One region of the Paenibacillus sp. FSL M7-0420 genome, then DNA from elsewhere that is predicted to be linked to it. Evidence: predicted binding sites of a transcription regulator. Region 1 holds the regulator's gene; each other region holds the start of a gene.
The links. Region 1 encodes Rex, which represses fermentation and respiration genes when NADH is low (regulators of the CRP and FNR family bind a similar motif). Its sites were predicted from a motif close to TTGTGAAATATTTCACAA; they were not measured.

Region 1 (5,698 bases):
ATGAATTTGCTCTCTGTGCCGTTGCTCAGGCTTACATACACATTGTTGTCGTCAATCTCTGTGGCGGCTGTAACCCCGCTGTACTTGCTGTCCTGCTCCTTCAGTCCATCCAGCTTCGCTGGTATCAATGTATACTTCCGGCTCTCCATCGCTTCTGCTACAGAGAACATCGCTTTATCCCAGTACTCATCCAGCAGCTCGCTCGGCTTCTGCTCCACATCCAGCTTCAAGGTCCGTCCGTCAATAGCAGTGCTGCCTTCTCTTGATACATACTGCACCAGCTCACGTAATTTCGTGCCCGGCTGCAAATCCAGTTTCAAAGTGACCTCATTGCGTTTAATAGTAATATGGGAATCCTTCACTCCCTCGTAGGATGATACCAGCTTCTGCAGCGGCTCCTGCACCGCGAATGTACGGTAAGAATACCAGCCGCCAAACAATAATGCAGCAGACAGCAGAGACGTTAGCAGTACAGGCATGAGACGCAGTTTCAAGAAACGTCCTCCTCTCAAAAATGACCGAGCATAACTCTATAATAAAGACCATCCAGCGTGTCTAGCGCCCATCCGAGACTGACATGCTCTTAAGCATGTCCTGATACAAGTAGTAGTATATCACAGGTGTATATACGATTTTACATAAAGTTGTGAATATATTTAAAATTTTTGATACTAATTTCTGGATGTTTCATGCACTTATCATTTTTGCCCGGCCAATCTTCAGTTCGGAGTCCGCTTGATTTCAGCCATCATATATTCCGCAAAATCAGTTAATTCGCCCGGTTCATAGCCTTCTGCGTCCCCCGCACCGCTATATTCCTTCAGACACTGTCTAAGCAAGCCGTGATAGACTTCAGGCAACTGCTGCAGCCCCCACTCCCCGCCTTCCTTCTTGGAAGAAACATGACCTTTCTGCATATAATAGATTACCCTGCATAGATTCAGTGTGTAATACACCGGTGATTTCTTAATATTCTGCGGCGCATCATCGATATCCCTGATAATGGAATCCAGATAGTACCTGTTGTCTAGCGGCGCAAAGGCCTCGCGGATCGGCTCCCCGTACAAGATAAACCCGCGATGGTAGACTACTGTAAAATGCGCCGCCAGATCAGCATCCTCAAAGCCGCCGCACAGATAATTCTCATCAGTTCTGTACCGCTCTAAATGTGCTTCCGAAAAGTGAAATTCAAAAGGCGTAGGATACACAAAATTGCGCAGGTATGTCTTAAGGACGATAGATAGTTCAATTCCGCGCTTATTCGGCAGACTGTCATGATAAGCTACAATACGCCTGGCAAGTCTATGACTGACCTCTGCGGGCAGCTTGTCATGTACGACGATCAGCAGATCGATATCGCTGGTATCGGGGTGAAAACAGCCCATCGCCAGTGAGCCATGCACGTAAATTCCCGACAGATTCTCCCCCAGCTCCTCCTTGAACAGATCCACCGCCTGATACAAATATGCCAATATTTCCAATTTCATCAACCTCCTTGTTACATTCAACATGCAAGTTATTGATAGCAGATTAGGGATTACTTTTAATATATCAATTGATATATCTCAGAAGTGAAGGGGTACTGATTTCCTTCATCCCTCACCGTCAAAATAATAAAATAACCCCACAAAGTGGGGCTTTAGCGTAGGTGTTGACTCAGGTACTTTGCGGGGACCTCAAAACATATAAATTTATCTGTTAAAAAAACGGAAGAACAGATAAACTGTTCCCCCGCATGTATTCTTCCGCTGAGCGCTTAGCTTAGCGATTCGGCAGACTGTACCCCTCACCGATGGCGCTGCCATCCTTGAAGCGGTAGAAGCTGTAATAGAATCGCCCGTCTTTTTTGTAAAATAGCTGCCAGGCATATTCCCCGTTGTATACACCGGGCAGCAGCCGTTCGATCGTAATGTCCGGCAGCTGAGCGGCTATGATTCCGCGCATTTTCTCTTCTGAGGTGCCATTGCTCAGTTCCTCTGCATACAGGTCGTTGTCGCCTCCGGCAGGCTTGCCCTCCAAGGTGAAACGGACCCACACCATCAGATCGGTCCCTGCTTCATTTTTACCGGTCAGCACCCAGTAGATCTCATTCTCATTCCAGACAGATTTCTGGGCCTTGGTAACCTCTGTTAGTCCGGCACGCGCCCGGGCCAGCTCCTTGGCCTCACTCCGCTCGTTCCACTGGTCCTTCATAATGTAGGCATAGAACTGGCTTAGTCCGAACAGAAGGAGCAGCACCACGGTAATCCCCAGCCAGATCCATCTTCTCCTCTTCTTCTTCACCACGCTGCTTCCTTTCCCGTTCCCCTGAATTACCGTTTAAGCAGGCTCTCGAACGTCTCCTGTGCTTTGCGGCGGATGGCTTCCTCATCAAGTGTCAGGCATTGTCCATGCTTCACAACCTGCTGGCCGTTCACCCATACATGCTCCACATCCTTGGCACTTGCCGAATATACGGCATGGGAGAGCAGATCGGTATGCGGCAGCAGATGCGGCTGGTCAATATCAAGTGCGATGAAGTCGGCCTTCATTCCTGCGGCAAGCCGGCCTACCCCGCTTAGGAAAATAGACTGCGCCCCATACTCCGTAGCCATCAGAAGCGCCTCAGGAGCCGGTACCGCTGTGGGATCACCACTTACGCCCTTGTGAATCAGAGCCGCCAGCCTCATCTCTTCGAACATATCCAGATTGTTGTTGCTTGCCGCGCCGTCTGTACCCAGGGAGACCTTAATCCCGGCTCTCAGCAGTTCAGGAACACGCGCAACCCCGCTGGCCAGCTTCAGGTTACTGCCGGGGTTATGCGACACGCCAACGTTATGGCGGGCCAGAATCCCGATCTCTTCATCGTTCAGATGAACCCCGTGGGCAATGAGCGAAGGACGGGTGAACATCCCGAGCTTCTCCAGATGTGCGACCGGACGCAGGCCGTAGTCGGCCACATTCTGCTCCACTTCATGGCGCGTCTCGGACATATGGGTGTGCATTGGCAAGTCCAGATCATGGGCAGCCTGCACAAACTTCATGAAAAACTCTGGAGGACAGGTGTACGGTGCGTGCGGTGAGAGCATGGTCGTAATTCTGCCGTCAGCCTTGCCGTGCCAGTTACGGGCAAAAGCAATCGCCTCAGCGAGCTTGGATTGCTGTACCTCTTCCGGGCACAGCCCAATTACGCCGCGCATCAACACAGCACGAATACCGGACTGCTCGGTCACTTCCGCTACCCTGTCCATATGATCATACATATCGAGGAAGGTGGTTGTCCCGCCCTTCAGCATCTCCAGCACGGACAACGAGGTTCCCCAATATACATCATCACCAGTGAATTTCTCTTCCATCGGCCACATCTTCTCCTGCAGCCAAGACTGAAGCACCATATCGTCGCCGTATCCGCGCAGCAGTGACATTGCAGTATGACCATGGGTATTGACCAGACCAGGCATGAACAGCAGACGGCTGCCGTCTACGACCTGTGCGCCATCCTCCACTGCCGGCTCAGCTTCACCTATGTAAGTAATCAAATCATTCTCCAGGGTCATGTACCCGCTCAGAACCGGCTTGTCACTGCCCGGAACCAGGAAGTGCCCATTCTTGATTATCGTGATCTTACTGCTCATCTTCAGCCTCATCCTTTCCATCATGCAGATAATAGGCCAAGCTCTGCAGATCGGTGGTGAAATCTGCGGCATGAATCCGGATATTGGCAGGCGTCTTGAGAATAACCGGTGCAAAGTTCAGAATCGCCTCGATACCGGAATCGACAAGAATATCAGCTACGTTCTGGGCTTCGCTGTCGGGCACGGTAATAATCCCGATCCGGATGCCCTGCGAGCGGATTGTACTGCTTAGCTCCTCCATCGGCTGCACAACCAGCGAGTTGATCTGCTGGCCTACCTTCGGCGGATAGGCATCGAAGATGGCAGTAATCTTCATCGTATCCTTTAAGTAAGCGTTGTAGTTAGACAAGGCATGACCGAGATTACCGGCTCCAACCAGTGCAACATTAATTTGCTGGTCAAGCTTCAGGATATGGCGGATCTTCTCAATCAGATAAGATACATCATAGCCGATGCCTTTTCTGCCAAAATCACCGAAATAAGCCAAATCCTTACGGATCTGGGCGGGATTCAGATCAAGCTTCTGGCCCAGCTCCTGGGAAGAGACTGTGGAGATTTCACGTTTTTGGAGATCGTTCAGGAAACGCAGGTACACTGGGAGCCTGCGCACGACGGCCTCCGATATTTTATCCGATTTCATGTATTCTCCTCCTTCAAGTTGATGTAACATCACAAATTCGCTTCATGTAATGCCGATTATAGCAACCGTGCCCCGCCGCCTGCCGGAGTGGCAGGGCAGGCGGGAACGGATCTTCAGGTTAATCATGACTTATTAATAATAGCAATAGCAGATGAATTAGGAAACCCCGCCGTCATCCAGCCATTCGGCAATTCTCGGGACCATCTGCTCGGTGAGCATATGCTCCATCTTGGGACCGGGGAGCGAGTACAGGAAGTACTTTCCGTAATGCGATTCGATGACTCTGGTATCGTACACAATTACGATGCCCCGGTCCTGCGCCGTGCGGACCAGCCGCCCGAAGCCCTGCTTGAAGCGGATGACGGCCTGCGGCACGGACAGCTTCATGAACGGATTCTTCTTCTGTGCCTGAAGCAGCTCCGACTTCGCTTCTGCCAGCGGGTGATTCGGCGGCTGGAACGGCAGTCTGACAATCGCCAGGCAGGTCAATGCTTCTCCCGGGATATCCACCCCTTCCCAGAAGCTGCTGGTACCCAGCAAGACCGAAGCCGGGCTATCCTGGAAGCGGCGGATCAGCTTGCTCCGGCTGCCGCCTTCCACGCCTTGTCCCAGCACCGCGATATCCTGTGAGGCAAGTGCCTCCTTCAGCGGTTCATACACCTGGCGCAGCATCTTGTAGGAGGTGAACAGCACCAGCATCCGCCCCCGTGTTGTTACAGCTGTCTCGGCAAGGGAGTGCACGAGGGTGTCCACAAAGCGGGCATCCCCTATACTTCCCTTGACGCTCGGGAAGTCCCGGGGAATGACCAGGAGCGCCTGCTCACGATACTTGAATGGCGATGGAAGCAGTGCAGTCATCAGACGCCGCTGCTCGGCAGCCTCGCCAAGACCCAGGTTATCGATCATGAACTGGAAGGATTTATCCACGGATAAGGTGGCCGAGGTCAGGATAATGCTCTTCTTCTTATCGAAGAACAGCTCCCTAAGCTGGGTGCTGACATCTACGGGAACAGCATACATTTGCAGCGACTTACCCTTATAATTACCGCTTCCCTCCAGCCAATACACGATATTCTCATCGTTCAGGCTCATGAAGAAGCGGATCTGCTCTCTAATGGATGCCAGATCCTTGAATAACCCGCCGATATCGGTCACAAGGCTGTCTGAGGAGGATTGGCTGTCCGTGTCACGCATCTCACTGAGCATTTTGTCGCCCTTGCGGATGATATCGCTCAGACTGAGGTTCAGTGTATTCTCAAGGGCAGCCAGCTCCTCCCAATCCTTCGGCTTCTTGCCCGGCTGCAGGCGTGCCACCAGCTGGCCTGCTTCACCGGCCCCGGCATCGCTGCGCTCGGGCAGCAGGCTGAAGAGCCGGTCGCTGAGCGCATCCCAGGACTCCTTCACCGTCAGCAGATCTGGATAGATCCGGTCGATCACGCCGCTC
Region 2 (5,698 bases), 3.7 Mb from region 1:
CTTCAAGGGGCGGACCAGAGCGATAACCACAGCCGTAATCCACACCGGCGGGAGCAGGAGGAGCAGACCGCTTAGCGCATGGGAAGCCAGCAGATGCGAGCGGCGCAGCGGAAGGCTGTGCATCAGGTCGGAGGACCTCCGGGACTGTATATAACGTGAGAGGAACAATCCGGCAATAATCGGAAAAGGAATCAGGATTGCCGCAATGTCCATGCCAAGGTTGAACAGTCCGTCTATTACGATAGGCTCCTTAAGCCGGTCGCCGTTAATGAACAGTTGCAGCGGGAGTATGAATAAGAGTGCCAGTGTATACAAAATTCCGATCCAGCCATACTGGTGCAGGTTCTGGCGGATAATGCTGCTGTTACAGAATAATCGGCTGCGCGTCATAACCGGCATCCCCCATTTCATAGATAAAGATTTCCTCCAGCGTCAGCGGAAGCTGGTCATACACATACGGGTCATAGACATGAAAAGCTTGGCTGATGCGTTCCCGCTCCCCTTTTACAATGTATAGGCTGACGCTTCCCCGCTGCTCCTGATGGAGGATCTGCAGCTTGGATTCCAGCGCCGCCGCATGACGTACGTCACGGAAAGCGACCTGAATCTTGTGCGTGTCGGCCTTCAGATCATCCAGATCCTTCTCCACAAGCATCCTTCCCTCATGCATAATGCCGACATGGTCGCACAGATCCTCAATCTCCCGCAGATTATGCGAGGAGATCAGCACGGTAAGCTCGCGTTCAGCGACTTCCTGGAACAGCAGATTCTTGATCTGGCGGCGCATCACCGGGTCCAGGCCGTCGATCGGCTCGTCCATAATCAGCGCATCCGGCTTGCAGCTAAGCGCCAGCAGGAAGGCGGCCTGCCGCTGCATCCCCTTGGAGAAGCGGCTGAGCCTGCGCCGGGGATCGAGCCGGAACACTGTAACCAGCTCCTCATACCTTTTTTGGCTCCACTGTGTATAGATTGAGCGGTAGAATTCCGCCATACTCTTCATTGTGGCCTGCGGGAAGAAATACGGGCTGTCCGGCATGAAGAACAGACTGCGCTTCACCTCAGGTGATTCATAGACGGGCTGCCCGCCTACCTTGACACTTCCTGTATCCGGGCGATAGATGCCTGCAAGCATCTTAAGAAGCGTGGTTTTGCCTGCTCCGTTCGATCCCAGCAATCCGTAGATGGCCCCTTTGGGTACCGTCAGCGAAAGGCCGTTCACAGCCTTTTCCTCCTGAAAAATCTTGCTCACACCGCGTATCTCAATCATGGCTGCTCTCCTCTCTTCTCATATCCAGCACCTGGCGGTACAAGGAACTGATCTCTGTCTCCGTGAACCCAAGGTAGACTGCTTCTGCCATCAGCCGCAGCAACTCCTCCTTCAGCTCTGCCCGTTTGCTCTCACTCTGGCCCTGCTGCAACTCGGCTACGAAGTTGCCCTTGCCCTGCAGTGAATAGATATACCCCTCACGCTCCAGTTCCCTATAGGCCTTCTGTATCGTATTGGGATTCACGGTAAGCTGCGAGGATAACGCCCGCACCGAAGGCAGCTGTTCATCCGCCCGCAGAATACCATGCATAATCATCTCCTTCACCTTGTCGGTCAGCTGCTCATAGATCGGCTTGCGGCTGCGTACATCCAACTCGAACATGACAGTCCTCCTTTCATCTGATACTCCGGCTGCTGTATCATAGTGTATTAACTGTACTACTATTATTAATACAGTTGAAGGTTGATGTCAATCATTAACTTTTACTTTGTCTAGTTTCGGCGCAAAAAAAGAGCAAGCCTGCAGGAACAGATTGTCTCCCGGGCTTGCTCTTTGCTGTTGCTATAAGCAGTAATCAGCGTTTATCCTTCCAGAAATTGAGCGGCTCCATATCCTTCGTAATGAGCTTGAAGGTATAGCCTTCCTTCTTCAGCTTCTCCAGAATACGCGGCAGCACCTTGAGTGTAGCCTTCTGGTCATGCATCAGAATCACCGGATTGGTCTTGGACGCCTTCAGCTTGTTCACCTGATCCATCACGGTGTTATAGATTCTGTCGCTGTTCTGTTTGTATTTCCAGTCATAGGAATCCACGTTCCAGTCCCAGAGATGATAGCCCTGCGTCAGGACTTTATCCCTGAAGGACTTGGTGAAATAGGGCTTACTTCCGTAAGGCGTACGGATCAAGGTGGTGCTGGTTCCCGTCAGCTTCTTCAGCGTCGCATTGGCACCTGACATCTCGGCAAGCGCCGCTGCCGGGGAAGCATAGAACTTCTCCTGGCGATGGGTCACGCCATGCAGCGCTAAGCCATGGCCTTCCTTCGCAGTCCGCTTCACTTGAGCGGGGTGCTGATTCATATTGTTCCCCAGCATGAAGAAGGTTGCCTGTACGTCATATTTACGCAGGATGTCCAGCAGGTCGCCAGTCGTGGCTGACGGGCCGTCGTCAAAGGTCAGATAGACGGTCCGGCCAGGCTTGCCCGGCTCCGTGGGCTGAACCGGAGTGACTGGAGTTACCGGAGCCACTGGAGCCTTAGGCTTCAGCTCTGCAGCATATTTATCGGTGAAGGCTGCATCGGTAAGCTGCGCCGAGCCGTCCTTCACACGAAGTAAATATTTATCTCCCGCATAGGAAATGCTATACCCGAGGTACCCGCTGAGCTTCAGCGGAGCCATGAGTTTGCCGTCCTGTACGAAAGTGCTCATAGGCACGGCAGTCCCATCCTTCAGCACCGCACCTCCGTCCTTGCTCAGCAGGGTCAGCGAACCTGTCCCGCCGGCTACGTGAATCCTGTCCGTCAGTCCGGTAAGGGTCCATTTCAGCTCATCCGCAAGCGCGCGCAGCGGTACATAATAGGTGCCTTTTACGGATACAGCTTCAACCTTGCTTAATTTATCGTTGACTCCGAGTTTAAGAATAGTGCTATCACCTTTAGCGTCAGCCGGGACCTGCACAAGCCCCATAATTAGGAATAAAGACATGAATAAAAGCAGAATTTTCTTGATGCGCACAGCAGCAGTCTCCAATCTATGTATATTTGTCTATCACTTTATCATATATACTTTCAACGTAATTTGAGAGATTGTAACCGCAAGCTAAGAAATTGTTACTCTTATGCAATCATAAATGAGGGTTCGCCATTATTTTCAGAAAGCACGCAATTCTCGTCGAATGCTGTCACAGCAGGCGTTGCACGGTTAAAACAGCGGTTTTTGGCACAGAATAATTGTGACAAAATTAATAACAATATCGGAATTTTGAACAAAAATTGAACAACCTTAAAATTAGCTAAAGTGCGCCACTACAGTGATCTTTATCATACCCTTAGGGAGTTGTAACAATTTGATCACACATATTTAACTTGTTCGCCATTTTTAAGGTCTATTTTATATATTTATACAAAATATGTATTTTGCATTATGGGTAAGTAGTTCTTACTATAGATACAGATCAATGTACTCCCGTTAATGAACGGCGAATGAAAAGTAGTATTGAAGGAAGGAGTTCTATATGAAAAAAAAGGGACCGTTATACGCTTTGTTTCTAAGCCTGATCCTTCTCCTGCCGGGATGCAGCTCAATCGCTGTTCTGAACCCGAAGGGGCCGTCTGCAAGGACGTTATCTGACACCATTGTGCTCTCTATTCTTGTTATGCTCGGGGTTCTGGCTGTTGTCTACATTCTGTATATCTTTGTACTGGTAAAATATCGTGCGAAGAAGAGTAATGAGGGCTACATTCCTAAACATGAAGAAGGCAATGTGGTACTTGAGGCCATCTGGATCATTATCCCGATCATTATCGTAGCCTTCTTGTCCGTTGTTACCGTCAAGACGACTAACGAAGTGGAGAATGTGGCTGCGGACTATCAAGATCAGACTCCGCTGGTCATCTATGCTTCCTCTTCCAACTGGAAATGGCATTTCAGCTACCCTGAGGAAGGGATCGAGACGGTGAACTACGTGAATATGCCGGTGCATCGTGCGGTAGAATTCAGAATGTACTCGTTCGGCACCATTACCAGTCTCTGGATTCCACAGCTTGCCGGTCAAAAGTACGCCATGAGCGACATGCTGACAACGCTTCATCTCTCCGCTGATACGGAAGGCTCTTATATCGGAAAGAATGCTAACTTCAGCGGTAAAGGCTTCGCCCACATGGAATTCGAAGCGCTTGTACTTAGTAACAAGGGTTACGAGGACTGGGTGAAGGAAGTGAAGGAAACCGCACCTAAGCTGACTGAGGAAGAATTCAAAGGCCTGCTGGCCACGGATTACCTCGGACGCAAAACGTATTCCTCCACCCATCTGGAGTTCAGCCCTCCTCCGGGAAATCACGGAGATCATATGAGCGGCGGCGGCAAAGAGATGGATATGGACAACGGCAATCCGGAGCATCAGGATAACAAGGAAATTCATCCGTCTCCCGAGCCGTCCAGCGGAACGGAATTCGACAGCAAGCCTGATCCGGAAGTCGATCAGCCGCTGCCAAGCTCCCCTGTGGATGAAAGCACACATGAAGGACACTAGCTCTCTGAAGAGCTTAATGCAACACACTGAAAGGAGCTACCCTAATGGATTTGGACAAATTTAAGGTTCACGGCGAACCCTTGATATACGGGGCCATGATCAGTATTGCACTGGCAACCATCGGGATTCTCGTAGGGCTTACCTATTTCAAGAAATGGGGCTATCTGTGGCGCGAATGGCTGACCACGGTTGACCACAAAAAAATCGGGATCATGTACATCCTCGCGGCGCTGCTGATGCTGTTCCGCGGCGGTGTAGATGCGATGATGATGCGTCTGCAGACGGCTGCGCCGGAAATGAAATTCCTCGATGCGCAGCATTACAATGAGGTCTTCACCACCCATGGTCTGATCATGATTCTCTTCATGGCCATGCCTTTTATCATCGGTCTGATGAACGTAATCATTCCGCTGCAGATCGGCGCACGGGACGTTGCCTTCCCGCGGCTGAACGCCGTCAGCTTCTGGCTCTTCTTCATGGGCGCCATGCTGCTGAACATTTCCTTCGTCATCGGCGGCTCGCCGGATGCGGGCTGGTCAGCCTACTTCCCGCTGGCGAGTCTTGAATTCAGCCCGACCGTAGGGAACAACTACTACTCTCTGGCCCTGCAAATATCCGGTATTGGTACGCTGATCACCGGGGTTAACTTTATCGTAACGATTCTCAAAATGCGCGCACCAGGCATGACGCTGATGAAGATGCCGATGTTCACCTGGTCCGTACTCATCACCAACGTTATCATTGTCTTCGCCTTCCCGGTTCTTACCGTAGCGCTGGCGATGATGATGTTCGACCGCCTCTTCGGCTCCCAGTTCTTCACGATGGCCAACGGCGGGATGGATATGCTCTGGGCCAACCTGTTCTGGGTCTGGGGACATCCGGAGGTCTATATCGTTATACTGCCGGCCTTCGGGATATACAGTGAGATTATCGCCACCTTCTCGAAGAAGAACCTGTACGGCTATACCTCCATGGTATTCAGTATGCTGATCATCTCGCTCCTGTCCTTCCTTGTATGGGCGCACCATTTCTATACGATGGGTCAAGGGGCCATGGTCAACAGCTTCTTCTCTATTACAACGATGGCCATAGCGGTCCCAACCGGGGTCAAAATATTCAACTGGCTATTCACCCTGCGAAAGGGCAGGATTACCTTCACGACACCGATGCTCTATACGCTCGCCT
Region 3 (5,698 bases), 270 kb from region 1:
AAATAACCTCCTGGTAAGAATTATTCCTATTATAGCAGGGATAGAGCGACAAAAAAGCCCCGCAGCCATGTAGCAGCTGCAGGGCTTTATATGGAAGTTAGCTTGCTTTCTTAGTCTGAGGAGGAGCAGATAGTTTACGCGGAGTTCGCACAGGCGAGATCAGCCAGTAAGCCATGCCGACGAATACACCGCCGCCGATGATATTGCCGAGCGTGACAGGAATCATATTATGCAGCCAACCGGCGATGCTGACGGTCTCCGGGTGATTCGGGAGCAGCACGGCTACGCTGAGCAGCGTCATGTTCGCTACACTATGTTCATAGCCGCTCGCGATGAAGGCGAACAGACACCACCAGATCAGGACCAGCTTCGCTGCTTCACTCTTGGCGCGGGAGGACATCCACAGTGCCAGGCAGACCAGCCAGTTACAGAGAATACCGCGGAAGAATAGCTCTGAGAACGGCAGGCTCATCTTTTTGGCGGCAGCTGCGAAGATCAGATGCTCGGCAGGGGCTGCCTTGAAGAGGCCCGACCCCTGAATCAGCAGCGCCAGCACCACAGCACCGGCCACATTGCCGAGGAAGACCAGGACCCAGTTCTTCACCGTATCCCAGACTGTTGTTCTCCCGGCAAGCGTGCTTACTGTGAAGAACATATTATTACCTGTAAACAGCTCTGAGCCTGCGAATACAACCAAGGTCAAGGCAATCCCGAAGGATGCCCCCATAATCAGCGGCTGGAACGGTGACTTGATCGCCGCCAGCGGTGCCCCCAGGGAGAAGATCAGAATAATACCAATACCCACATATGCTCCTGCCAGGAGGGCCGCCAAAAAATATTTGGGCAGACTCTCATTCATTTTGTCGCGCTTCCCTACGGCTGTCTCAACGATATTCTCTACGCTCTGCGTAAACATATCCGCACCTGCTCTTCCTTTAATTTAGGTTTGTTACTGCCGCAGGCAGAGTGACCTTAACCACTCCGCCCTCTACTGTAACCGGATAGACTTCTGCCTGCCCCCGGTCCGGTGCCTGAACCTCTCCGGTGCGAAGGTCGATCTTCCAGTCATGCAGCGGATCATATAAATAATAGCCTGATACAATGCCTTCCGCGAGCGGGCCGCCCTTCGGGTGGGGACTGTGGTTGCGGACCGCATAGACTGCGCCGTCCGATGTGCGGAATATCGCTAATTCGACGTCTCCTGCATGAATTACCCGGCCGATCTGCAGCATGAAATCTTCCACTCTGCCTATCGTATATTCCCGATTACTCCGTTCCATTATGCTCTCTCCCTCTCCCTTTGAACTATACCTGTGTCTCTTCAAACAGCGCGGTGCGGGTGTTTTTGTCGTCCAGCATTTTCCGCCAAGGATCTCTCACCTGGGCCAGGGCAAAGTCAATACGTGCCGCCAGCTCTTTACGGTTGTCGTCATTGCCCATAACCACTGTCTGGATATGCTCAAGACCCATACGCTCAACCCATTCGGAGGTTCTCTCCAGGTAGTTGCCGGTCTCACGGTAGTACTGGATGACTGCGGAGCAGACCTCAACCAGTTCCTCGTCGGTCTTCACCTTGCAGAAGGCATCTGCGATCCGTGGCTTAATCCCGCCATTGCCGCCGATGAATACTTCCCAGCCGCCGTCATTGCCGACAATCCCGATATCCTTCGTGCAGGACTCTGCACAGTTACGCGGACAGCCGTTAACCGCCATCTTGAATTTGGCCGGCATATCCAGCCGCTCATATTTACGCTCAAGCATAGCGCCCATGCCCATCGAATCCTGTGTGCCAAAGCGGCAGAACTGCGAACCCACACATGTTTTTACCGTACGCAGCGACTTCGCATAACCATAGCCGGACGGCATATCCAGCTCCTCCCACACCTTAGGCACATCTTCTTTTTTGACACCGATCAGGTCCAGGCGTTGTCCGCCCGTCACCTTCACAACCTTCACATCATACTTCAGGGACACATCGGCAATCCGCTTCAAATCCTCAGGAGTGGTCACCCCGCCATACATCCGCGGTATAACTGTATACGTTCCGTCCTTCTGAATATTGGCGCTCATCCGTTCATTGACGAACCGGGATTCCTTCTCATCCTCATGAGTGTCCGGGTAGATCATGCCCAGATAATAGTTCACTGCAGGGCGGCATTTGGAACAGCCTTCTGCCTGCTTCCAGTCCAGGACATGCATGACTTCCTTGGTGGTCCGGAGGCCTTTCGCCGTAATCTCGGCAACGATCTCATCCCGGCTAAGCGGGGTGCAGCTGCAGATTCCCTGCTTGGCGCTCTGCTGGAAGCTGTCTCCGAGAACGAATTGCAGAATCTGCTCCACCACCGGCTTACAGCCGCCGCAGGAGCGGGTTGCACCCGTACAGGCTTTGATCTCATCCACCGTAGTGAAGCCGTTCTCCGTAACAGCATCCACAATCGCTTTTTTGGTTACGCCGTTACAGCCGCAGACGATTTCTTCGTCGGCCATCGCTTCAACAGACATGCCTTTCTTGGCTCCGCCTCCGCCGCAGCAGCTTGTGCCCATAACCTCATCATAGATTTCATTGGTCATCTCTGTGCTGTTTTTCACAAGCTTCTGCAGGTTGGCAGATTCCGTTACATCACCGAATAGAACGGCACCGACAATCACATTATCCTTAAGCAAAATCTTCTTGTAGGTTCGCTTCCATTCATCCTTGGCAGAAATGACAGTATGCTCCGGCGTTTCGGTGAATTCACCAGCCGAGAATACATCTACCCCGGAAATTTTGAGCTTGGTTGCTACAACTGAACCTTCATAGCCTGGAGTCTGACTACCTGACAGATGCTTGGCGAGAACCATGCCCTGCTCGAATAACGGTGCGACGAGTCCGTAGCAGGTTCCCCGGTGCTCTGTACATTCGCCGACAGAATACACATCAGCCATAGAAGTCTGCATATAATCGTCAACTACAATCCCGCGGTTAACGGTGATTCCGCTGTCTTTCGCAAGCTGGACATTCGGCTTGATTCCAACAGCCATCACTACAAACTCTGCGGGCAGTTCACTGCCGTCACTGAAGCGCAGACCGGTCACCCGTTCTTCGCCGGTCAGTTCGACCGTCTGCTTGCCCATGGCGAATTTCACACCTTGACGCGTAAGCTCTGCCTGTAGCATGGAAGAAGCGGTACGGTCCAGCTGACGCTCCATCAGATCCTCCAGCAGATGCACAACGGTAACATCCATGCCCAGATTGACCAGGCCCTTCGCAGCTTCAAGACCTAGCAATCCTCCGCCGATTACAGCCGCCGTGCGGTACTGCTTCGCTGCTGCCAGCATCGCATCACAGTCCGCGATATCGCGGAAGCCGACTACCCCATCCTTGGTGCTGCCGGGTACGGGTAGAATGAAAGAATTTGAGCCTGTGGCAATAATTGCTTTATCGTAAGGAACCGCCAGTCCGTTATCGGTCAATATTAGTTTGTTCTGTTCATCGATCCTGGTAACCGTCGTACCGGTATGCAGTGTAATATGATTATCCTCATACCACCCGAGATCATTGAGAATGATGTCTTCAATCGTTTTGCTGCCTTCAAGTACATAGGACAACATAATCCGGTTATAGTTGGGATGCGGCTCACTGCCGAAGACAGTAATATCATAAGCGCCGCCCAGCTTCAGAATCTGCTCAATAGTGCCTACTCCCGCCATGCCATTCCCAATCAGCACTAACTTTTCTCTTTCCGCTGCCACTGGTAGACCCTCCTTCAGAAACTCTGATTTCTTCAATAACTTTACCTGATAGAGAAATTATACTGTCCCCAATTCCCTGGCAAGTGTGACCACAGTCACACCTTATGTGAATTTTTTCACACAAGTGGAGATGACTTCTCCCGTTCTTACATAGGACAACTTATGGCGTGAAGCACAGAGATATATTATTCAAAAAAAATGGATACCCGTGCAGTTTCGCACAGATATCCATTCATTCACTTATTTCAGTACCAGAGAGATCTCCAGCTTGTCCTGCGGACTGAGCTTCATGTCCACTCCATTACCGAGCAGACCTTTATCGTTGACTTTCAGTCTCCATTCCTCGCTGCTAAGCGGGGTATATTCCATCACGGTGAGCACCGTCCGGTTATCCTCGGCAAGCCGGACCATACCGCTGTTCTTGAGCAGTCCCTTGACCGACATATCCTGCATAAAAGAAAGCACATGCGAATGTGTCAGCTCCGGCTGCTCGCTCCCCCCGTTCACAGTGATGATAACAGGCTGAAACATCTTTCCGGTTCCGGCAGGACCTGCTGTCATTGTAATGGCCGAACCCGGCTCCAGGGTCGTATTCAGCTCTTGAACCTTCTTGCCGTTCACCTGAACCTCCCAGCTCATATCCGGACCCAGGGAGACCTTATTCACCTCAAGAATATTAGCTCCATCTGCTGAAAATGTAACAACGCCGCTCTTCTTGAACAGCTCTATCATTGAATTTCCGGGCACGTAAGCTTCGTTAAGCAATCTGGCCGAGCTCCCGGCCATTTCGCTGTCACCTACCTTGACCGAAAAGGTTAATCCCTGTCCCCCGTTACTGCTGCCGCCATTCCCTGATCCCAAGCCACAACCGCTTGCCGCGGCCAGCAAGAGAAGGCACAGCATGAAGCGCATCCATTTCGTGGACATCCCGCGGCACCGCCTTCATATGTATTTTCCCGGACTCTTTAAGGATAACGCATAGAGGAAGGGTTCTCAAATCATTTCTGCCGGAAGAAAAAGTAAAAAGTCCCCGAAGGGACTTATTCAATGCAGCAGGTCCTATTGATACCGCAGGAACAAAATATTGTTCTCCAGATGCACATGCTCGAAGGTCATGCCTTCCAGTTCTTCAAGGCGGGCATACGTCAGGCGATATGTTGTGCAGGCATGTGCGGGCGGCGTGTAATCATTAGTTACTCTGCGAAGCTCACGCAGAATCTCTCCGGCCCCGTCATGCTCGGCTTCCAGATTATGCAGCAATCCGCGCAGCTCAGCAAGTCCTTCTTCGGTTGGGTTCTGAGTGTAGGCCAGCATCTTAGGGAATTCACTCTCTTCTTCCTTTGCCGTATGCTGCAGCAGCTCTTCACGCAGCATATTGAACAGGCGGTGCATTTCTCCCAGGTGCGGTGAATCCTCACCGTGAACGCGGAACACCTTGGTTACATTTTGGCTGATTAGCGGAAGCTCTTCACGCAGGTAGCGGTGATGCTTGTTCACAATATAATCCACCAGTTCCTCTGACGAAGCCTCGTTCCAGGCGGTATCCTCTTCCAGCACCGGATGCTGCTGCTGCAGCGTGTTCAGCTCCTGAACCATTGCTTCCGGGTCAAGACCCTTCTCGGCAGCGGCTTCAGCCAGCGGCTTTGCACCTCCGCAGCAGAAATCGATCCGTTGTGCCTTGAAATAATCAGCTGCTTTGGGGAACTGCAGAACAATATCTCTGACCATTGCTTCCGGGGTGAACCCGGGATGAATTGTTGTATCGTTTAATTGATTGGACGCCATGTTGGCCCCTCCTCAGGTTAAGATGTAGGTTTGTGCTTCTTTCACTTCTACACCTTATCACTGGCCTTAGGCGGAACTTGTGATTGTACGCACTGAATATAACAAATTTTAATGAACGCGAACTTTTTGTTTTTAAAATGTTAAGTATACTAGACATTTTGTTTTATATATTTTACAATAT
Region 4 (5,698 bases), 250 kb from region 1:
CGCCCCATTTGTGCGCCAAGCTGTGGTTAATCCCCAGGAATGCATTAGCAAAGGCCATACCGGCAAGTGTCGAAGCGTTGTGCATTTTCTCACGGGCCAGCTTGTCGCCTTGCAGTGCGGATTTCTCCAGCCACTGGAATACCAGCTGAATGGCTTTGATTGCCAGACCATCGGTATAGTCACTGGCCATTACGGATACATAAGCTTCGATTGCATGTGTCAATACGTCCATGCCTGTATCGGCAACTGCAGTTCTTGGCAAGCTGTATACAAACTCAGGATCGATAATAGCTACGTCTGGAGTCAGCTCATAGTCGGCCAGCGGATACTTAGTATTATTACCCGTAGTCTTATCTGTGATAACTGCGAACGAGGTTACTTCGGAACCTGTACCGGAAGTTGTAGGAATCGCAACGAATTTCGCTTTGTTGCCGAGCTTAGGGAATTTGTATACCCGTTTGCGGATATCCATGAACTTCTGCTTCAGACCGTTGAAGTCAGCATCCGGATGTTCGTAGAACAGCCACATGCCCTTGGCAGCATCCATTGGGGAACCGCCGCCGAGTGCGATAATGCAGTCCGGCTGGAATCTGTTCATCATTGCCGCGCCTTTTTCTACAGTAGTTGTCGATGGATCCGGTTCAACTTCCGAGAACACTTCAATGGCTACAGGAGTCTGACGTTGACGCAGATAGTGCTCAACTCTTTCAACATATCCCAGTTTCACCATCATAGGGTCAGTGATAATGGCTACACGTGTAATGTCAGGCATTTTGGCCAGATACTGAGTGGCTCCCTTTTCGAAGTAAATCTTGTCAGGTACTTTAAACCATTGCATATTCACGGTACGACGGTTCACCCTTTTCACGTTGATCAGATTGATGGCAGTCACGTTCTGCGATACCGAGTTGCGTCCGTAAGATCCGCAGCCCAGTGTCAATGAAGGGATATTAGTGTTGTAAATATCGCCGATTGCGCCGTGTGTGGATGGCGAGTTGACGAGAATACGTCCGGTCTGCAGACGGTTGGAGAACTTCATGATTACTTCTTCGTTGTTGGAATGGATAGCCGAGCTGTGGCCCATGCCGCCAAATTCAACGATTTGAGCTGCGCGTTCGATACCCTGGTCAGCATTCTTCACTTTGTAGCAAGCCAGAACCGGGCTCAGCTTCTCAGCGGACAATGGATATTTAGTACCTACACCTTCAAGCTCAGCTACCAGGATCTTCGTTCCGGCAGGAACCTGAATGCCGCACATTTCAGCGATCTTCACAGCGGATTGGCCAACGATAGCCGGGTTAACCGCACATTTCTCTACGTTCATTGCACCGCTGGTAAGCTTAGCTGCTTCTTCTTTGTTCACAAAGTAACAGCCGTTTGCAATCATTTTCTTTTTCACTTGATCGAAGATGGCTTCTTCAATGATAACTGCCTGCTCGGAAGCACAGATCATACCATTATCAAAAGTCTTCGACAGGATAAGGTCTGTTACAGCCTGATCAATATCAGCACTCTTCTCAATGAAGGCAGGCACGTTACCAGGACCTACGCCGAGTGCCGGTTTGCCGCAGCTGTAAGCTGCCTTGACCATTGCCGATCCGCCGGTTGCCAGAATCAGTGCAACGTCCGGATTGTTCATCAGTGCGTTTGTTTTGTCCATCGTAGGAAGCTCAATCCATTGGATGAAGTTCTCAGGTGCGCCTGCTGCTACGCCTGCATCATGCAGAATTTTGGCTGCTGCCGCACTGCACTCTTGCGCTGACGGGTGGAAACCGAATATAATAGGGTTACGTGTCTTAGCGGAAATCAAAGCCTTAAACATCGTGGTGGATGTTGGATTGGTTACCGGTGTGATACCCATAATGATTCCGACTGGTTCAGCAATCTTCTGGAAGCTGTCATAAGCGTTATCCTCAATAACGCCTACAGTCTTGTCGTACTTAATACCGTGCCAGATATATTCAGTGGAAAAGATGTTCTTTGTAATTTTGTCTTCGTATACTCCGCGTCCTGTTTCTTCAACAGCCAGTTTTGCCAGGTACATATGCTTGTCGAGTCCGGCCAGCGCCATTGCATGAACGATTGTGTTTGTCTGCTCTTGATCCAGGCCCATGAACGCCTCGTGGGCTTTCTTTGCTTTATCCACCAAAACCTGAATGTACTCTTCAGCGGTGGTTTGTTTCACTTGGGCGGCGACTTCGTTTTTAACTGCCATCTCCCTCGTCCTCCTGTCAATTTTTAGGTTGTTTCTTTCTATACATTTATCTTAGCACATCCTTTTCACCTTGTATAGTGAAATCTTTCACAAAGTTTAAAGTTTTTTTTGAGTTGTTTTCAAAGCGCTTTCATTCGATCATATACTAGCGTTTTTTCCATATTATATGTAATATTTAATTGATATTTGTCTATTCTGCGAACGCAATACGGCAGGTTACAGTGTTGATGGCCCACTTTGCCTTGCGATGCCGGGCGGGCCTCAGGAATTCTGCTCATGAATGCCAAGCCGTCACCTCGGTTTATCCATGGCTCTTCTATAGACTTACTCTGACGGTGAATATAAATATAAATCTCTGCTTACAAGTGGAAACGGCTTTGTCGCCCTTTTAGAGGACGGTACCGTTTCAGCGAGAATGATCAGGATGCTGTATAGCGCAAAGCACATAAATTCTTATCTTTGAACAAAATTACCCTGCGGGTGAACGCATGCTAATGCCTCTCTCACCGGCCGCTTTTAAGGAGCAGTAATGTTGCAGTTTTTGCAGGATTTCTATATACCTTTTACGGGTTGCAAGTACAATGTTGCATTATTTGCACAAATTTCGGTGTTTAGAGCACGTTAGCGCTGAATTTGTTGCAGTTCGTGCAGGATTTCAGCATTGACCGCTTCTTTGGGGCAGTATTGTTGCACTTTTGGCAGGATTCCTCTTAAAATGTTACTGGCATAATTTCCTGAAAGGAAAAAAAGGAGACAGCATCTCCGCTGTCCCCCTTATTCATCTCTTCCCCCAAGTCTAGGAAGAGACATCCCAGGCTACTCCACCTTAATGGTATCGAAGAATTTCTTCTGTACGGTTGCGGCTGCAGCGTCGAGTTGGGCCTTGGAGTCCGTGCCTTCCTTGGCGAACAGCTCCTGAATGACATTGGACATGGTTGCATAGTAGTCCTGGGTGTTGTATTGCGCCTCAGGTTTGCCGTCGAGCAGAGCCATAATATCTGTATTGTATTGATATACGATATCAGAGTATTTGTCATACACTGCTTTGGTTTTCTTGCCGAACTCGGAATCAGCGGCATAGTAATCAAGAAGCGGCGGAATGAAGTATTTGCCGTCCGCCTTGCGCTGCTGCAGAATGGCATCGAGCGCTTCCAGGCCTTTATCCGAGAAATAGTCGAAGGTAATATAACGGAAGGCCATCTCCTGCTCATCCTTGCTGGCGTTAGGGTTGATGACCAGATAGTCGCCGCCGAGAACACCGGTATGCTTGCCGCCTTTCTCAGCCGCAGGCATTGGATAGGTCAGCACATCCTCAGGCTTGAACCCGCCCTGATTAAGCGCCTGTTCAATGACACCGTCAGATCCGGCCATCACCATCGCGGTACGGCCCTGCTGGAAGGCACCTACCGCATCGCCCCAGCCGAGCGCCCAATCCTGGGGAACGGCCCCAGCTTCCCATCTCAGCTTCTTATAGAAGTCCAGCGCTTTGATCCCGGCTTCGGAATTGAAGGTTGCCACTACCTTGCCGCCTTCAATCTTCTGAATCTCCCCGCCTGCTTCAAACAGGAAGTTGGTCCAATTCCAGCCTGCTTCGTTGCCCTTGCCCATTGGCGCAATCCCGGAGATGCCTTTCTTGGGATCGGCGACTCCTTTGGCTGTGTTCAGCATGTCGTCCCAGGTCCAATCCATTGGAGGTACGGCTACACCTTTGTCATCCAGCATCTTCTTGTTGATCATTGTTGTAGTGACGTAACCCTTCTGGGTAACCCCATACACCTTGCCGTCGATGATGAACTGGCTCTGCAGCACAGGGTTGATCTGATCCTTGAACTCATAGTTGTTCCACAGATCGGTGATGTCGGCTACCCAGCCCTTCTCAATCAGGAATTTGGCTTCGGTGGCATACGTGTTGAAGAAGGTCGGCGCTTCATTCGCTGCCATCTTCACCCCGATCTCGCTTACATTATACTGCCAGTCGTCCTTGACGATCTCCACGTTCGGATAGACTTCCTGGAACCGCTTGATTTTGTCATCCTCCTGCGCTCTCACCTCGGTCAGGTCCGGCGTTGGATAGTGGATTTTGATTGTTACCTTTCTCTGGGTGATATCGTCAGCCGGTGCTGCAGACGGAGTGGCTGACTCTTCGGCCGCCTGGGTTGCTGCTGGTGCAGGTGTCGCTTCTCCCCCGTCAGCCGCCGGCTTGTTGCCGTTATTATTGCCGCCGCAAGCAGACAATAACGTCCCCGTGACCAGGAGGCAGGCGAATACGCTGGAAACTTTACGCATGGTAACTCCCCTTTTCCATATCATAATGAGCTTACAAATTCATCTTAAAAGAGAAACCGTTTACAAACGAGGTGTATTTATATCCCCTTCATGTGCAGGTTTACGATCTCAACCGGACCTCTTCCTTCCTGCTTAGCCTTTGACCGCAGACAATGAAACTCCGCGCATAATGAACTTCTGGAAGACCAGGAACACGAGGATCGGCGGCAGAGAGACGATGAACAGAATTGCGAATTTGATGTTCGTGTTCAGTGCTTTTACATTAATAACGTACTTATAGATGGCGGTAGCGAGCGTATACTTCTCCTCACTGTGCATGACCAGCGACGGCCAGAACCAGTCATTCCAGGCTGTAGAGAAGATGAAGATCGCCAGTGTTGCAAAAATCGGAACCGACAGCGGCACCGCGATGGTGAAGAAGCTTCTCGGCTCCGAAGCCCCGTCCATCCGTGCGGCTTCCAGAATCTCGGGATGAATCCCGTCGAAAAAATTCTTAAGCAGCAGGAAGAAGAACGTGTTCGCGCCTGCCGGCAGCCAGAAGGCCGCATATTGATTGAGCAGGCCCAGCTCCTTCAGATTGACAAAGTTCGGAATCATATAGCTCGTGGCCGGAATGAACAGCGTCATCAGGAAGAAGAAATAGAAGGCCTTGCGGTAAGGCACATTCATCCGTGAGATACTGAAGGACGCGAGTCCCAGTACAATTAAGGTTGCAACCATATTCCCTGCAAAAATATAAAGGGTGTTCCGCAGAAACATGGCCAGATCGATATAATCCAGCGCATCCTTCAGATTGCCGAAATGCCATTCCTGCGGAAAAAAATGCGGCGGAAAGGAATTGACCTCGATATTCGACTTTAGCCCGTTGAACATCGTCATGAGGATGGGGTACAGCATGCTGAATATCATCAGGACAATGAACAGCACCATAATTCCGTAGACCACCCTGTTGCTGGTCTTTTTCAGGTCATGCTCCGAGAGAATACCTCTGTCTGCGCTCTTCATCCTAGTTGTCCTCCTTGTTAAGCTTGAACTGAAGAATGCCCAAACCGCCCAGAACAACAAACATCAGCATCCCCAGCGCAGTCGCCGTACCATAATCCAGTCTAGTAAAAGCATACTTCACAATAAGCAGCGCATACGTCAGGGTAGCATTGTTCGGCCCCCCGTCCAGCAAGGCCATCTGTGACTGGTAGC

Region 2: qoxA (cytochrome aa3 quinol oxidase subunit II) is a predicted target of Rex. The motif match lies at 3,213-3,230, and genes of this name have one in related genera.
Region 3: nirB (nitrite reductase large subunit NirB) is a predicted target of Rex. The motif match lies at 3,837-3,854, and genes of this name have one in related genera.
Region 4: adhE (bifunctional acetaldehyde-CoA/alcohol dehydrogenase) is a predicted target of Rex. The motif match lies at 2,291-2,308, and genes of this name have one in related genera.

Annotation. Positions count from the first base shown of each region.
Region 1 is NZ_JBBOCJ010000001.1:4,438,106-4,443,803, forward strand. It holds gene MKX51_RS18990 (hypothetical protein) at 1-494, opposite strand, end outside; gene MKX51_RS18995 (aminoglycoside adenylyltransferase domain-containing protein) at 720-1,481, opposite strand; gene MKX51_RS19000 (cell wall elongation regulator TseB-like domain-containing protein) at 1,762-2,283, opposite strand; gene MKX51_RS19005 (amidohydrolase) at 2,313-3,614, opposite strand; gene MKX51_RS19010 (redox-sensing transcriptional repressor Rex) at 3,604-4,254, opposite strand; gene dinG (ATP-dependent DNA helicase DinG) at 4,411-5,698, opposite strand, start outside.
Region 2 is NZ_JBBOCJ010000001.1:774,964-780,661, reverse strand. It holds gene MKX51_RS03340 (hypothetical protein) at 1-411, opposite strand, end outside; gene MKX51_RS03335 (ABC transporter ATP-binding protein) at 365-1,267, opposite strand; gene MKX51_RS03330 (GntR family transcriptional regulator) at 1,260-1,649, opposite strand; gene MKX51_RS03325 (polysaccharide deacetylase family protein) at 1,843-2,997, opposite strand; gene qoxA (cytochrome aa3 quinol oxidase subunit II) at 3,497-4,513, shown strand; gene qoxB (cytochrome aa3 quinol oxidase subunit I) at 4,558-5,698, shown strand, end outside.
Region 3 is NZ_JBBOCJ010000001.1:4,708,651-4,714,348, forward strand. It holds gene MKX51_RS20325 (formate/nitrite transporter family protein) at 98-916, opposite strand; gene nirD (nitrite reductase small subunit NirD) at 936-1,280, opposite strand; gene nirB (nitrite reductase large subunit NirB) at 1,306-3,732, opposite strand; gene MKX51_RS20340 (hypothetical protein) at 3,973-4,659, opposite strand; gene ric (iron-sulfur cluster repair di-iron protein) at 4,792-5,517, opposite strand.
Region 4 is NZ_JBBOCJ010000001.1:4,689,079-4,694,776, forward strand. It holds gene adhE (bifunctional acetaldehyde-CoA/alcohol dehydrogenase) at 1-2,215, opposite strand, end outside; gene MKX51_RS20260 (ABC transporter substrate-binding protein) at 3,032-4,501, opposite strand; gene MKX51_RS20265 (carbohydrate ABC transporter permease) at 4,634-5,506, opposite strand; gene MKX51_RS20270 (carbohydrate ABC transporter permease) at 5,508-5,698, opposite strand, start outside.